Regions from separate parts of the Streptomyces sp. XY431 genome, predicted to be linked through region 2. Evidence: riboswitches for the same ligand, from Rfam matches in the RefSeq annotation. Region 2 holds a riboswitch; the other holds the start of a gene.
The links. A riboswitch is a leader RNA that binds a small molecule or an ion and turns the genes downstream of it on or off. The one in region 2 is predicted to bind FMN.

Region 1: linked by a shared signal. The riboswitch ahead of ribB (3,4-dihydroxy-2-butanone-4-phosphate synthase) and the one ahead of ADK60_RS36875 (riboflavin synthase) in region 2 are both predicted to bind FMN.

What each region holds. Positions count from the first base shown of each region.
Region 1 covers NZ_LGDO01000009.1:304-6,411, reverse strand. Annotated here, with positions in the region: gene ADK60_RS02030 (MFS transporter) at 1-1,258, opposite strand, end outside; gene ADK60_RS02025 (ATP-grasp domain-containing protein) at 1,373-2,626, opposite strand; gene ADK60_RS02020 (phosphopantetheine-binding protein) at 2,630-2,872, opposite strand; partial or broken gene ribB (3,4-dihydroxy-2-butanone-4-phosphate synthase) at 3,134-3,805, opposite strand; FMN riboswitch at 3,953-4,083, opposite strand; gene ADK60_RS02010 (ribonuclease FAU-1 family protein) at 4,576-5,151, shown strand; gene ADK60_RS02005 (zinc-dependent alcohol dehydrogenase) at 5,311-6,108, shown strand, end outside.
Region 2 covers NZ_LGDO01000506.1:23,475-29,582, reverse strand. Annotated here, with positions in the region: gene ADK60_RS36890 (MSMEG_1061 family FMN-dependent PPOX-type flavoprotein) at 1-168, opposite strand, end outside; gene ADK60_RS44200 (antibiotic biosynthesis monooxygenase family protein) at 297-602, shown strand; gene ADK60_RS36880 (SCO4226 family nickel-binding protein) at 643-891, opposite strand; FMN riboswitch at 1,152-1,279, shown strand; gene ADK60_RS36875 (riboflavin synthase) at 1,501-2,178, shown strand; gene ADK60_RS36870 (nicotinamide mononucleotide transporter family protein) at 2,175-2,819, shown strand; gene ADK60_RS36865 (bifunctional 3,4-dihydroxy-2-butanone-4-phosphate synthase/GTP cyclohydrolase II) at 2,816-4,117, shown strand; gene ribH (6,7-dimethyl-8-ribityllumazine synthase) at 4,204-4,674, shown strand; gene ADK60_RS36855 (phosphoribosyl-ATP diphosphatase) at 4,782-5,054, shown strand; gene hisG (ATP phosphoribosyltransferase) at 5,152-6,000, shown strand.

The sequences.
Region 1 (6,108 bases), on a different contig from region 2:
ATGGTTCATTTGACGGTTCGTCGGACACGCCGGCCGGCGGGGCGTCCCGGACGAAGGCCCACAGGGCGATCAGGCCGCAGACCACGAACACTCCGGCCAGCAGCAGCCAGCCCGCGGCGCCCATGCCGAGCGGGAGCATGACCACCAGCGCGGGCCCGAAGAACTGCTGGAGTCCCCGGCCGAGCCCGAACACGCCCTGGTACTCGCCCATCCGGCCCTCGGGCGGCAGGGTGAAGGACAGCCCCCAGCCGCCGGCGGACTGGGCGAGTTCGCCCAGGGTCATCAGGACCGTGCCGGCGAACAGCAGGACGACGGCCAGCGAGGTGTCGGCGGCGCCGGATCCGGCGAACAGGCAGCAGGCCAGCGCCATCAGCAGGCCCGCCCGCAGCAGCAGGCGGCCGGAGCCCGACACGGTGTCCGAGCCCTTGCCCGCGGCGACCTGGAGCAGCACCACCAGAACGGTGTTGACCACCGTCAGGGCCGCCACCAGGGCGCCCGGGGCGCTGGTGCGGTTGACGATCCACAGCGGCACGCCCACCGCGAGCACCGGCTGGAACAGCTCCAGGATCCCGGAGAGCGCGGTGGCCAGCAGGAACCGGCGGTCCCGGAAGGCCTCCCAGGAGCGCCCCGCGGTGGCCGGGACCACCTCGGGGCCGTCCGGCCGCAGGCCCAACGCCATGATGGCACACAGCAGTTGGAGCGCCACATTGACCGCGATCACCAGCAGGAAGGCGATCCGCGAATCCGTCGCCAGGGCGGCCCCGGCCAGACCGGCGCCGGCCGTGAAGCCGAGATTGAACAGGCTGCGCATCCTCGCCCGGACACCCGCGGAGCGGGCGGAGCCGAACAGGGCGTGGGTCAGAGCCGCGCGCAGCGGGCTGCCGACAGTCTCACACACCGCGATCGCGCAGGCCACGGCCGTGAACGCGGGCACGCCCTCGACGAAGGCGTAGCCGACGAACAGCACCGCGAGCAGACCGTAGCTGGCCGCCAGCGGCCGGCGCGCACCGAACCGGTCGGCGACCCGCCCGCCGGGGACGGTGGCGAGGAACCCGCACAGTCCGGCCGCCGACATGGCCACCGAGACGCTCTCGGCGGACAGCCCGACGGTCCTGGTGAAGAAGATGGCACTGGAGGTCAGGAAGAGGCCGGTGCCGAGCGACTGGGTGAGCGTGAGCACACCCATGCGGCGCTCGGCCCCGGGCGCCGGGACGAGTTCCTTCAGGAACCCGGCGGCGGCCGAGCCGATGGTAGGCATGAGTCATCCAGGGGGGTGGTTCACGGAGGTGGTCGCGCCGGGGTCGTGTCTTTCGGATCCCGGCGGTCCGATGCGGCGTCAAGGGTCCGCCGCGGCGCCCGCGGACGGCACGCCTCAGACGTGGTCGAGCAGGTCCCGGGCCGTGCGCGTCACGGGCCGGCCGTCGACGACGAACTCGTACGCCAGCAGGGCGACCGCCTGCTCCACCAGCGCGGTCATGCCCCGGTGGTCGGCGGCCGAGCCGCACAGCATGTCGAGCAGGGTGGTGCCGGTCCCGGCGGCCAGCTCGGTGCCGGGCCGTACCGAGAGCCGGTACGAGTCGACCCCGGGCAGTGCCCGGACGGCGGCCTGGCCGTCGACCCGGGTCAGCCGGCCGCCCGCGGTGGGGCCGGGGGTGTAGTACTGGAAGTGCACCCGCTCCGGGCGGGCCGGATTCAGCTCGACATCGCGCCCGAGCGCCAACTCGCCCGCCAGCGCGACGAGATCGAGCCCGAGGGAGCGTGCGGCCAGATCGGTCTGGTCGCCGCCGAGGCGGCCGTTGACCTCGATCAGCCGGGGGCCGGCGGCCGTCAGCTTGATCTCGGTGTGCACCAGACCGTGCGTGACCCCGAGCGCCCGGAGCGCCCGGTCGGCCAGCCCGACCACCTCGGCCTCCGGCCCGGGGGCCAGCTGCGAGGGCCAGAACTGCCCCGACTCCCGGAACGGCGGTGCCAGCGGCAGCTTGCCGGTCACGGCGAAGTGGCGGATCCCGCCGGGGGTGACGGCACTCTCCACCGACACGTAGTCCCCGAACGGCGCGCAGTCCGCGCCCCGCAGGAACTCCTCGACCACCAGGGCCGGTTCGGCGCGCAGGAACTCCTCGACCACGGCGGCGCCGTGCTCCGGATCCGTCACCAGGACGGTGTTGCGGCTCCCCTCCCCGCGGACCGGCTTGACCACGGCGGGCAGGCCCACCTCGGTCAGCGCGGCGTGCCAGCCTTCGGCGTCGGTGAGCAGCGCGCTGCGCACACTGTCCACCCCGGCCTCCCGCAGCCGCCGGCGCTGTGCCGCCTTGTCGGTCAACACCCGTACGGTCTCCGGGGTGTTGAACGGCAGGCCGAGCAGTCCGGCGAGCCGGGCGGTGTCGGCGAGCATCCGTTCGCTGAACGTCAGGATGCCCGCGGCCCCGTACTCGCGCAGCCGGGCGACGACCGCCTCGTCACCCTCGGCCAGCGTGACGACGCCCGCGCAGTTCTCCTCGAACAGCGGGCCGACCTGCCGGGCGTGGTCGGAGTCGGCCAGGGCGACCAGCACCGGAGCCGTTCGCCCCAGGGCGATCACCTCGCGCGGCGAGGCCGAGCCCTGGTCGTGGACGACGACGATGGCCATCGCTCAGGCGCGATCGAAGAGTCGGGGGTCCTCGACGGCCTCGGCGAGCTGTCGGAGGGTGCTGCGGCGCAGCACCGCCGACCGGGGCATGTCCAGACCGGACTCGATGGCCCGGGTGGAAATCGCGAGGGCCAGCAGGGAATCCCCGCCGAGGTCGAAGAAATCGGCGTCCAGGTCGTCGACCGGTGTACCGAGGACTTCTTCCCAAATATTTCTGAGTTTTTCCGTGGTGCTGATGTCGGACATACCAGGCCTCTCCCCATCGGCGTGCATCCGTGAATCGATTATTGGAGCAGGATTGCGGAACTGTCAATTCCGGGAAAACAGTCGGTGAACCGGAGCCGGTGCCGGAATTCCTGCGGGCAGGGCGAATCACGGCACCGCCCCGGAAATGGAATTCCCGGCGGAACCGCCCCCCCTGCGGCCGGTCTCCCGGCGGGATCAGCCGGCGACCGCCGCGACCGCCGTCCGCGCCGCCCCGGCCGGGACCGCCGCACCGGCCGCACCGTCCGCGGTGCGCAGGTACTCGATCAGGTCGGCGATGGAGATCAGCGCCAGGCCGTGCCGGCGGGCGAACTCGCGCAGCTCCGGCAGCCGGGCCATCGCGCCGTCGGCCATCGCGATCTCGCAGATGGCCGCCGCCGGACGCAGGCCGGCCAGACGGCACAGGTCCACCCCGGCCTCGGTGTGGCCGGGGCGCGCCGGCACGCCGCCGTCGACGGCCCGCAGCGGAAAGACGTGGCCCGGGCGCACCAGCTCGGCCGGGCGGGTGCCCGGCTCGGCCAGCAGGCGCAGGGTGAGCGCCCGGTCGGCCGCCGAGATGCCGGTGCTGATGCCGGCCGCGGCGTCGACCGAGACGGTGAAGGCGGTGCGGTGGTGCTCGGTGTTCTCGCGGACCATCTGGTCCAGTTCCAGCCGGTCCAGGTCCGCCCCGGTCATCGGGGCGCAGAGCAGTCCGCGGCATTCGGTCATGGCGAAGGCGACCAGCTCGGTGGTGGCCAGCTCGGCGGCAAAGAGGAGGTCGCCCTCGTTCTCACGGCTCTCGTCGTCGACGACGACGACCGCCCGGCCGGCCGCGATCTCCGCGACCGCGTACTCGACGGAGTCGAACGGCTGCTCGGTGTCACCGGCCGCGTACGAGCTCGCGTCGGCGGTGGTCGTGCCCGTGGTGTGGCCCATCGGAACTCTCCTCGCGCTCGGGGCGCGGACTTCCGGGGCTGATGGAGCCGGGCGTGCAGGGACGGCCTTCGACCGCATTCCGGCGGAAGCGGCCCGCGACCGACGGGCCGACGGGAAATCCCCCCGGCCATCGGAAAAACCTGCTCGCCGCGCACTTCCTCCCTTCCGGACTTTAACCGTCGGTCCAGGAATTTCACCTGGTCAACCGGCCGCTGGCGGCGGACGGGTCGCGGACTGTAACCGCCGGTTCGGAATTTCACCGACCCCGGAGTGCGCAAACGTCTTGAACAACGCTCGTCAACCTCGCACACTTGCCGCGATCTTGACAAGACGTCGGTGAACCGGTGGAGCCGTGGGCTGCATCACACCGTCCGTCGGGGGGTCGGCGCACCCGCCGTTCGGCGGGCATTGCCAATGCCCTCCGAGCGTGCCTAAGATCCGGACCGCCGATGCCTACCCATGAGTAGCGACCCCCGTTCGACCTGCGTCGAACCACGGGGGAAGGGGTCCGAGGGGCAGGCGTGCGGCACTCCGGCGGGGGCCGGAGTCTCGCTGCCCGCGTTCCGGGGGCGGCATTGCGAAACGGGGGCAAGACGTTCATGCACGATCCTTCGAGGGGTCCGAGGCGCTCCGCCGTGTCCGCCGGTGACGAATCCGGCCGAGGCACCGCCGGGCCCGCAACCGGCCTCGGCGCAGCCCTTCCCGCAGCCGGCCGCGCGGCCGAGTCCGACCCCACGGCCGACCCCGAACCACGCCTCGCAGCCGGACCGTTGACGCCCGGGCAGGTCGTCCTGCACCGGGAGATCCTCGACGGACGGGTCTGGCTGAGCTACCCCGTCCGGGTCGTCGCCCACGAACCCGACCTGCTCGCCGTGTACCTGGCCCACGACACCCGGCTCTCCTTCGGCGAGGGCGAGTTCAGCTGGGGCCCGCACGGCTGGAGCACCGTCGCCGACCGCTGGCGCAGCCCCGGCGTCCTGCAGCTGCAGCGCCCCGGCGAGGCCTACGCCGTCTGGGCCTTCCGCGACCCGGCGACCGACGAACTCTCCGGCTGGTACGTCAACTTCCAGGACCCGTACCGGATCACCGCCGAGGGTGTCGACACCCTCGACCACGAACTCGACCTCTGGCTCCCGGCCGACGGCGGCCCGTACCGCTGGAAGGACGTCGAGGCCTTCGAGGAGCGCGCCCGCAGCGGCGGCTTCACCCCCGAACAGGCCGCCGCCGTCCGCGCCGAGGCCGCCGGGCTCGCCGCCCGGATCGACCGCGGCGACACCTGGTGGGCCGAGCGCTGGACGCACTGGCGACCCGCCGCGCAGTGGACCGCTCCCCCTCCCCCGGCCTGAGCCGACCCCCCGCCGTCCGACGGTCCACCCGACCGCCCGGGCCCGTCGGGGCGCCACCCGTGCCCCGACAGCGCGACAGCGCGGCGCCACCGCACCGCGGCAGCCCCCACCGCTGCACCACAGCACCGCAGCACCACAGCACCACGAAAGGAACGACCGATGCGCATAGCCCTGGTGACCTCCCCCGGCTCCGTCGAGATCCGCGAGACCCCGCGCCCCGAGATCGGCGAGGACGACGTGCTCGTCCGGATCGCCGCCTGCGGCCTGTGCACCATGGAGGCCAAGCTCTACACCGGCGCCATGCCCGTCTACCCCGTGGCCGCCGGCCACGAGGTCTCCGGCCGCATCGAGCAGGTCGGTGCGCGCGCCGCCGCGCTGGAGGACGCCCCCGCCGTCGGCGATCTGGTCACCGTGGACCTGCTGACCCGCTGCGGCACCTGCCGCCACTGCCGCTCCGGCAACAGCGCCATCTGCGCGTCGCCGCAGGGCAGCCTGCTGCCGGACGGCAGCATCAGCATGGGCGCCGGGCTCGCCGAGTACGTCCGGGTGCCGGCCGCCCACGCCTGGCCGGTCGGCGACGCCGACCCGCTGCACGCCGCCATGGGCGAGCCGCTGGCCTGCGTCGTGCACTCGTTCCGGCGCGGCTCCTTCCAGCCCGGCGACCGGGTCGCGGTGATCGGCGGCGGCTTCATGGGCCGACTGCACCTGCTGCTCGCCCAGCACCACCAGGCCCGCTCGGTCACCGTGATCGAGACCGACGAGGCCCGCCGCAGCGCCGCCCTGCTGGCCGGCGCCGACCACGCCGTCACGCCCGAGGAGCTCGCCGAACTCCCCAAGGCCGACGTGGTGTTCGTCACCATCGCCTCCCGCGAGGCGATCGCCGCCGGCTTCCGCGCCGCGGCCGACGGCGCCCGGCTGGTCCTCTTCGGCGGCTCCCACGACACCCCCGACGCCGTC
Region 2 (6,108 bases):
GTGGATGCGGTCCACCTGCTTGCGGCTGGCGTGGTCACTGGGCTGCTCGTAGATCTCCCGCAGCCCGGCCGCGTCACGGACGGAGGTGGCGGCGAGCGCCTCGAACAGGCCGGAGGGCCGATCCGGCCCGGGGGTTGACGGAACAACGGACTCCGGTGTGCTGGTCATACCGATCAAGGTAGCCGAGCCTGTGCGGGGGCGGCCGTTCGCCGTCGGGAAATCCCGCCCGAACCCCTCGCCACCAGCGTTTTCCCGTCGATAATGGGGCCAGGACGCTTTCGGGGCAGGTGGTCGCCGTGATCATCAGAATCTGGGCCGGGCAGGTCATGACCGGGCACATCGAGGAGTTCTGCGAGGTGCTGACCAGCAAGGTGCTCCCACAACTCGGCCGCACCGACGGCTGCCTCGGCGGGGAGCTGTTGCGCTCCGTCACCGAGGGCGGGCACCGGGTGCTCGTGGTCAGCCGCTGGCGCGACGAGGCGGCGCTGCTCGGCTACGCGGGGCCGATGTGGCGGATCCGGCCGGTCTGGTCGGAGGGCGAACTGCGCTACCTGGCCCACCCGCCGGAGGTCACCCACTTCACGCCGGTCCCCGCGCCCTGATCCGCCGCGGCCCGGACGATCCGGACGCCGCCGGTCGTGCTCAGACGATCAGCGGAACGGGGTGCACCTCGTCCGCCGGATGCCCGGCGCGCTCGTGGATCCGCTGCACGGCCTCCTTCGACGGAGCCTCGGACAGGCAGTAGACGTGGCCGGACTCCGGATCGGCCCAGGCCTGCTCGAAGGTCACGCCCTCGTCGGCCTGGATCGCCAGGTCCGCCTGGTGCGCCATCCGGAACTGCTCCTCGGTGATGCCGGCCATCCCGTGGTGGACGTCCATGAACTTGGCCATAGCTCCCGCACCTCCCGCGGTCGCCCGCGACGGCGCGTGCCGCCGCCCCGGTACCACCAGCCTGCGCCCGACGCACCCCGGGCCGCCACCGGACGCGCCTTGGGTCGCCACCGGACGCGCCCCGGGCAGGCAGCACAGCCCCGGCCGACGGCCCCGCGCCGTCCATTCCCCGGCGCCGAGTGAAAGAGACCACAGTGGACACCTCTCCCTGGCTCCGCGCGGATCATGGCAGAATGACGGCAGAAGTAGCAGTGACGTTCAGCGCACTCCGGGGTCGGTGAAAATCCGAACCGGCGGTTACAGTCCGCGACCCGTCCGCAGCCAGCGGCCGGTTGACCAGGTGAAATTCCTGGACCGACGGTTAAAGTCCGGATGGGAGGCGTGCGCGGCGGACGAGTGAGCAGGGCCCGTGGTCCCCCGGTGGACTGCGGGAGGCGGTGTGCGGCGACGGACGGGGTTCCCCCTCGTTCCGGCGCCCGGTTCGGCGGCAGCCCGGCGACGGGTCCCGTTGCCGTCCGGCGGTCCGCGTACCCCCGTGCCCACACCTGTCCGTGTCCTTCTCCCGTGCCACACCCCGGAGTCCGCGCCCCAAGCGCGAGGAGAACCCGGGTGTTCACCGGCATCATCGAAGAGCTCGGCGAGGTCGTGTCGATCGAGGAGATCGGCGACTCCTCGCGAATCCGTCTGCGCGGCCCGGTGGTCTGCGAGGGCGCGCGGCACGGCGACTCCATCGCGGTCAACGGCGTCTGCCTGACCGTCGTCGACACTCCCGAGGAACTCGCGGCCGGCACCGGCGAGTTCAGCGCCGATGTGATGGCCGAGACGCTCCACCGTTCCAGCCTGGGCGAGTTGAAGCCCGGCGGACGGGTCAACCTGGAGCGCGCCATGGCGCTCGGCGCCCGGCTCGGCGGACATCTGGTGCAGGGTCATGTCGACGCCACCGGGCGGCTGTTGAGCCGCGAGCCGGGGGAGCGCGACGCGGCCGGCGAACTCCGCTGGGAGGTGCTGCGGTTCTCGCTGCCCGACTCCGTCTCGCGCTACCTGGTCGAGAAGGGCTCGATCACCGTCGACGGCGTCAGCCTCACCGTGGTCGAGGCCGCCCGCGACAGCTTCACCGTCAGCCTCATCCCGGCCACCCTCGCGCTGACCACCCTCGGCACCAGGGCCGTCGGCGAGAGCGTCAACCTGGAGGTCGACGTCCTCGCCAAGTACGTCGAGCGGCTGCTGGAGGCCCGCACCCTCCCGTCCCTGCCCGCAACGGACGGCACTCCGGGGGAGGAACGGTGAACTGGCTCAACGGCACCGTCCACCTGCTCGGCCAGGACGTCTACCGCTCCGACATCATCGGCAACCTGCTCGGCCTCACCGCGCTCGCCCTCGGCTGGCAGCGGTCCCGGCTGACCTGGCCGGTCCAGCTGCTCTCCGGCCTGGTCCTGATCGGCGCCTACTGGAGCGCCCACCTCAGCGGCGGCGTCGGCAAGCAGATCGTGGTGATCACGGCCGCCGTGTGGGGCTGGACCAGGTGGCAGCGCGGCGCGCGGGGCGAGGGCGACGTCGCCGTGCGCTTCGCCACCGGCCGCGAGCGCGCCGTGCTGATCGGCGGCACCGCGCTCGGCACCCTGGCGGTCGGCTCGCTCTTCACCGCCGTCCCGCAACTGTCCTGGGACGCCTGGCCGGACGCCTACATCTTCGTCGGCACCCTGGCCGCGATGGTCGCCCAGGCCCGCGGCTGGGTCGAGTTCTGGTTCGCCTGGATCGCCGTCGACCTGGTCGGCGTGCCGCTCGCCTTCGACAACGGCCTGGTCTTCTCCGGCTTCACCTACTCCGTGTACTTCGTCCTGGTCCTGCTCGGCCTGCGCGCCTGGTGGCTCCGCGGCCGCACCGCACACCCCGTGACCGACCCCGTCCTCCAGGGAGCCTCCGCATGACCGAGAACCCCACCACGCGTCCGGCCGAGCACCCCACCACGAGTCCGGCCGGGGACCCCGCCGGCGAGTTCGTCCTCGACCCGGTCGAGCGGGCCGTCGCCGACATCGCGCTCGGCCGCGCCGTGATCGTCGTCGACGACGAGGACCGCGAGAACGAGGGCGACATCGTCTTCGCCGCCTCCGCCGCCACCCCCGAGCTGATGGCCTTCACCGTCCGCTACAGCTCCGGCGTGATCTGCGCCCCGATGACCGGCGCCGAGCTGGACCGGCTCAAGCTCCCGCCGATGACCCAGGTCAACGAGGACCGCAAGGGCACTGCCTACGCCGTCTCGGTGGATGCCAGGGACGGTGTCGACACCGGCATCTCGGCCGCCGACCGGGCCCGCACCGTGCGCCTGCTCGCCTCGCCCGGCACCGGCCCCGGCGACCTCGCCCGGCCGGGGCACGTCTTCCCGCTGCGCGCCGTCGAGGGCGGCGTGCTGGTCCGCCCCGGCCACACCGAGGCCGCGGTCGACCTGGCCCGGCTGGCCGGCCTGCCGCCGGCCGGCGCGATCGCCGAGGTCGTCAACGACGACGGCACCATGGCCCGGCTGCCCGAACTGGTGGCCTTCGCCCGCGAGCACAACCTGGCGATCATCTCGATCGAGGACCTCATCGCCTACCGCCGCCGCACCGAGCTGCACGTCGACCGGGCCGCCGTCACCGCCCTGCCGACCGCGTACGGCGAGTTCACCGCCGTCGGCTACCGGGGCACCCTCGACGGCGTCGAGCACATCGCGCTGGTCGCCGGCGGACTGGCCGAGGACGGCCGGCTCCCCGACGGCGAGGACGTCCTGGTCCGGGTCCACTCCGAGTGCCTGACCGGCGACGTGCTCGGCTCGCTGCGCTGCGACTGCGGCCCCCAGCTCCAGGCCTCGCTGCGGCGGGTCGCCGAGGCCGGCCGGGGCGTGGTGCTCTACCTGCGCGGCCACGAGGGCCGGGGCATCGGCCTGGCGCACAAGCTGCGCGCCTACGAGCTCCAGGAGCGCGGCCGGGACACCGTCGACGCCAACCTCGACCTGGGCCTGCCCGCGGACGCCCGGGACTACAGCATCGGCGCCCAGATGCTCGGCGACCTCGGCGTCCGCTCGCTGACGCTGCTGACCAACAACCCGGACAAGCTCACCGCGCTCACCGAGCACGGGCTCAAGGTCAAGGGCCGCGAGCCGGTGGAGATCCCGGCCGGTGCGCACAACGCGCGCTACCTGCGGACCAAGCGCGACCGGATGGGCCACGACCTGCCCGGCCTCGACGGCTGACCCGGCCGCACCGACACCCCTCCCGCACCGACACCCCCTCCCGTACTGATCCGCACCGCAACCCGAACCACCGAAAGGCACCGCACATGAGCGGCCACGGAGCCCCCGAGCTGACCATCGACAACGCCGCCGACCTCAAGGTCGCCGTGATCGCCGCCCAGTGGCACGAGAAGGTGATGAACGGCCTGCTCGACGGCGCCCACCGCGCCCTCAAGGAGCTGGGCGTCGCCGAGCCGACCGTCCTGCGCGTCCCCGGCACCTTCGAGCTGCCGGTGGCCGCCAAGCGCCTCGCCGACCGCGGCTACGACGCCGTGATCGCCCTCGGCGTGGTCGTCCGCGGCGGCACCCCGCACTTCGACTACGTCTGCCAGGCCGCCACCGCGGGCCTCACCCAGGTCTCCGTGGACACCGGCGTCCCGGTCGGCTTCGGCGTGCTGACCTGCGACAACGAGCAGCAGGCGGTGGACCGCGCGGGTCTGCCCGGCTCCAGCGAGGACAAGGGCCACGAGGCGGTCACCGCGGCCGTCGCGACCGCCCTCGCCCTGCGCGCCCTCTGAGCCGACGGGCCGGAGCACACTCCCGGACCGTGGACGTCCACCGGACTGTCCACGGTCCGGAACCGTTTACCGCCGGTCCGCCCGCACACCGTATGGTGAGTCCCATCATGGCTTCGAAGACATTCGAGGAGCTCTTCACCGAGCTCCAGCAGAAGGCCGCCACCGGCGACCCCTCGTCCTCCCGCACCGCGCAGCTCGTCCAGCAGGGCGTCCATGCGATCGGCAAGAAGGTCGTCGAGGAGGCCGCCGAGGTCTGGATGGCCGCCGAGTTCCAGTCCGACGAGCAGACCGCCGAGGAGATCTCGCAACTCCTCTACCACCTTCAGGTGATGATGGTCGCCCGCGGGCTGACGCTCGACGACGTCTACAAGTACCTCTAGACCACCGGACCTCCAGTCCGCCGGACCGCTGGACCTCCGGTCCGCCCCGGCCGCCCGGAAACCCCACCCACACCGAACAGGTAAGGAACTGACCTCCATGCTGCGCATCGCCGTGCCCAACAAGGGTTCGCTCTCGGGTCCCGCGGCGGAGATGCTCCATGAGGCCGGCTACCGGCAGCGCAAGGACTCCAAGGAACTGGTGCTGGTCGACCCGGGCAACCAGGTCGAGTTCTTCTTCCTGCGCCCGCGCGACATCGCCGTCTACGTCGGCTCCGGCCGCCTGGACGTCGGGATCACCGGCCGCGACCTGCTGCTGGACTCGCACTCCAACGCCGAGGAGGTGCTCGCGCTCGGCTTCGCCGGCTCGACCTTCCGCTTCGCCCGCCCGGTCGGCGCGGCGGTCGAGGACGTCGCGGACCTCGAGGGCCTGCGGATCGCCACCTCCTACACCGGCCTGGTCGAGCAGCACCTCGCCGACCGCGGTGTGAAGGCCACCGTCACCAAGCTGGACGGCGCGGTGGAGACCGCGGTGCAGCTGGGCGTCGCCGATGTGATCGCCGACGTGGTGGAGACCGGCACCAGCCTGCGCAACGCCGGCCTGGAGGTGTTCGGCGAGCCGATCCTGATCTCCGACTCCGTGGTGATCCGCCCCAAGGGCGCCGGCGAGGACCCCGGCGTCGACCAGTTCCTGCGCCGGCTGCAGGGCGTGCTGGTGGCCCGCCGCTACGTGCTGATGGACTACGACATCCGCGCCGAGCAGGTCGGCGCCGCCGTCGCCCTGACCCCGGGCCTGGAGTCGCCGACCGTCTCCCCGCTGCACACCGAGGGCTGGGTGGCCGTCCGCTCCATGGTGCTCCGCAAGGAGGCCCAGCAGATCATGGACGATCTGTGGGGCATCGGCGCCCGGGCGATCCTGGTCACCAACATCCACGCCTGCCGCCTCTGAGCGGCGCCGGCATAAGCACCGGTTGAATGGGGTGGGGCCGCCGTCGGCGCCCCACCCCGTTTCCGTCGGCCGACCCCGTTCGCCGTCCGACCGCCCCACCCCTCGAAC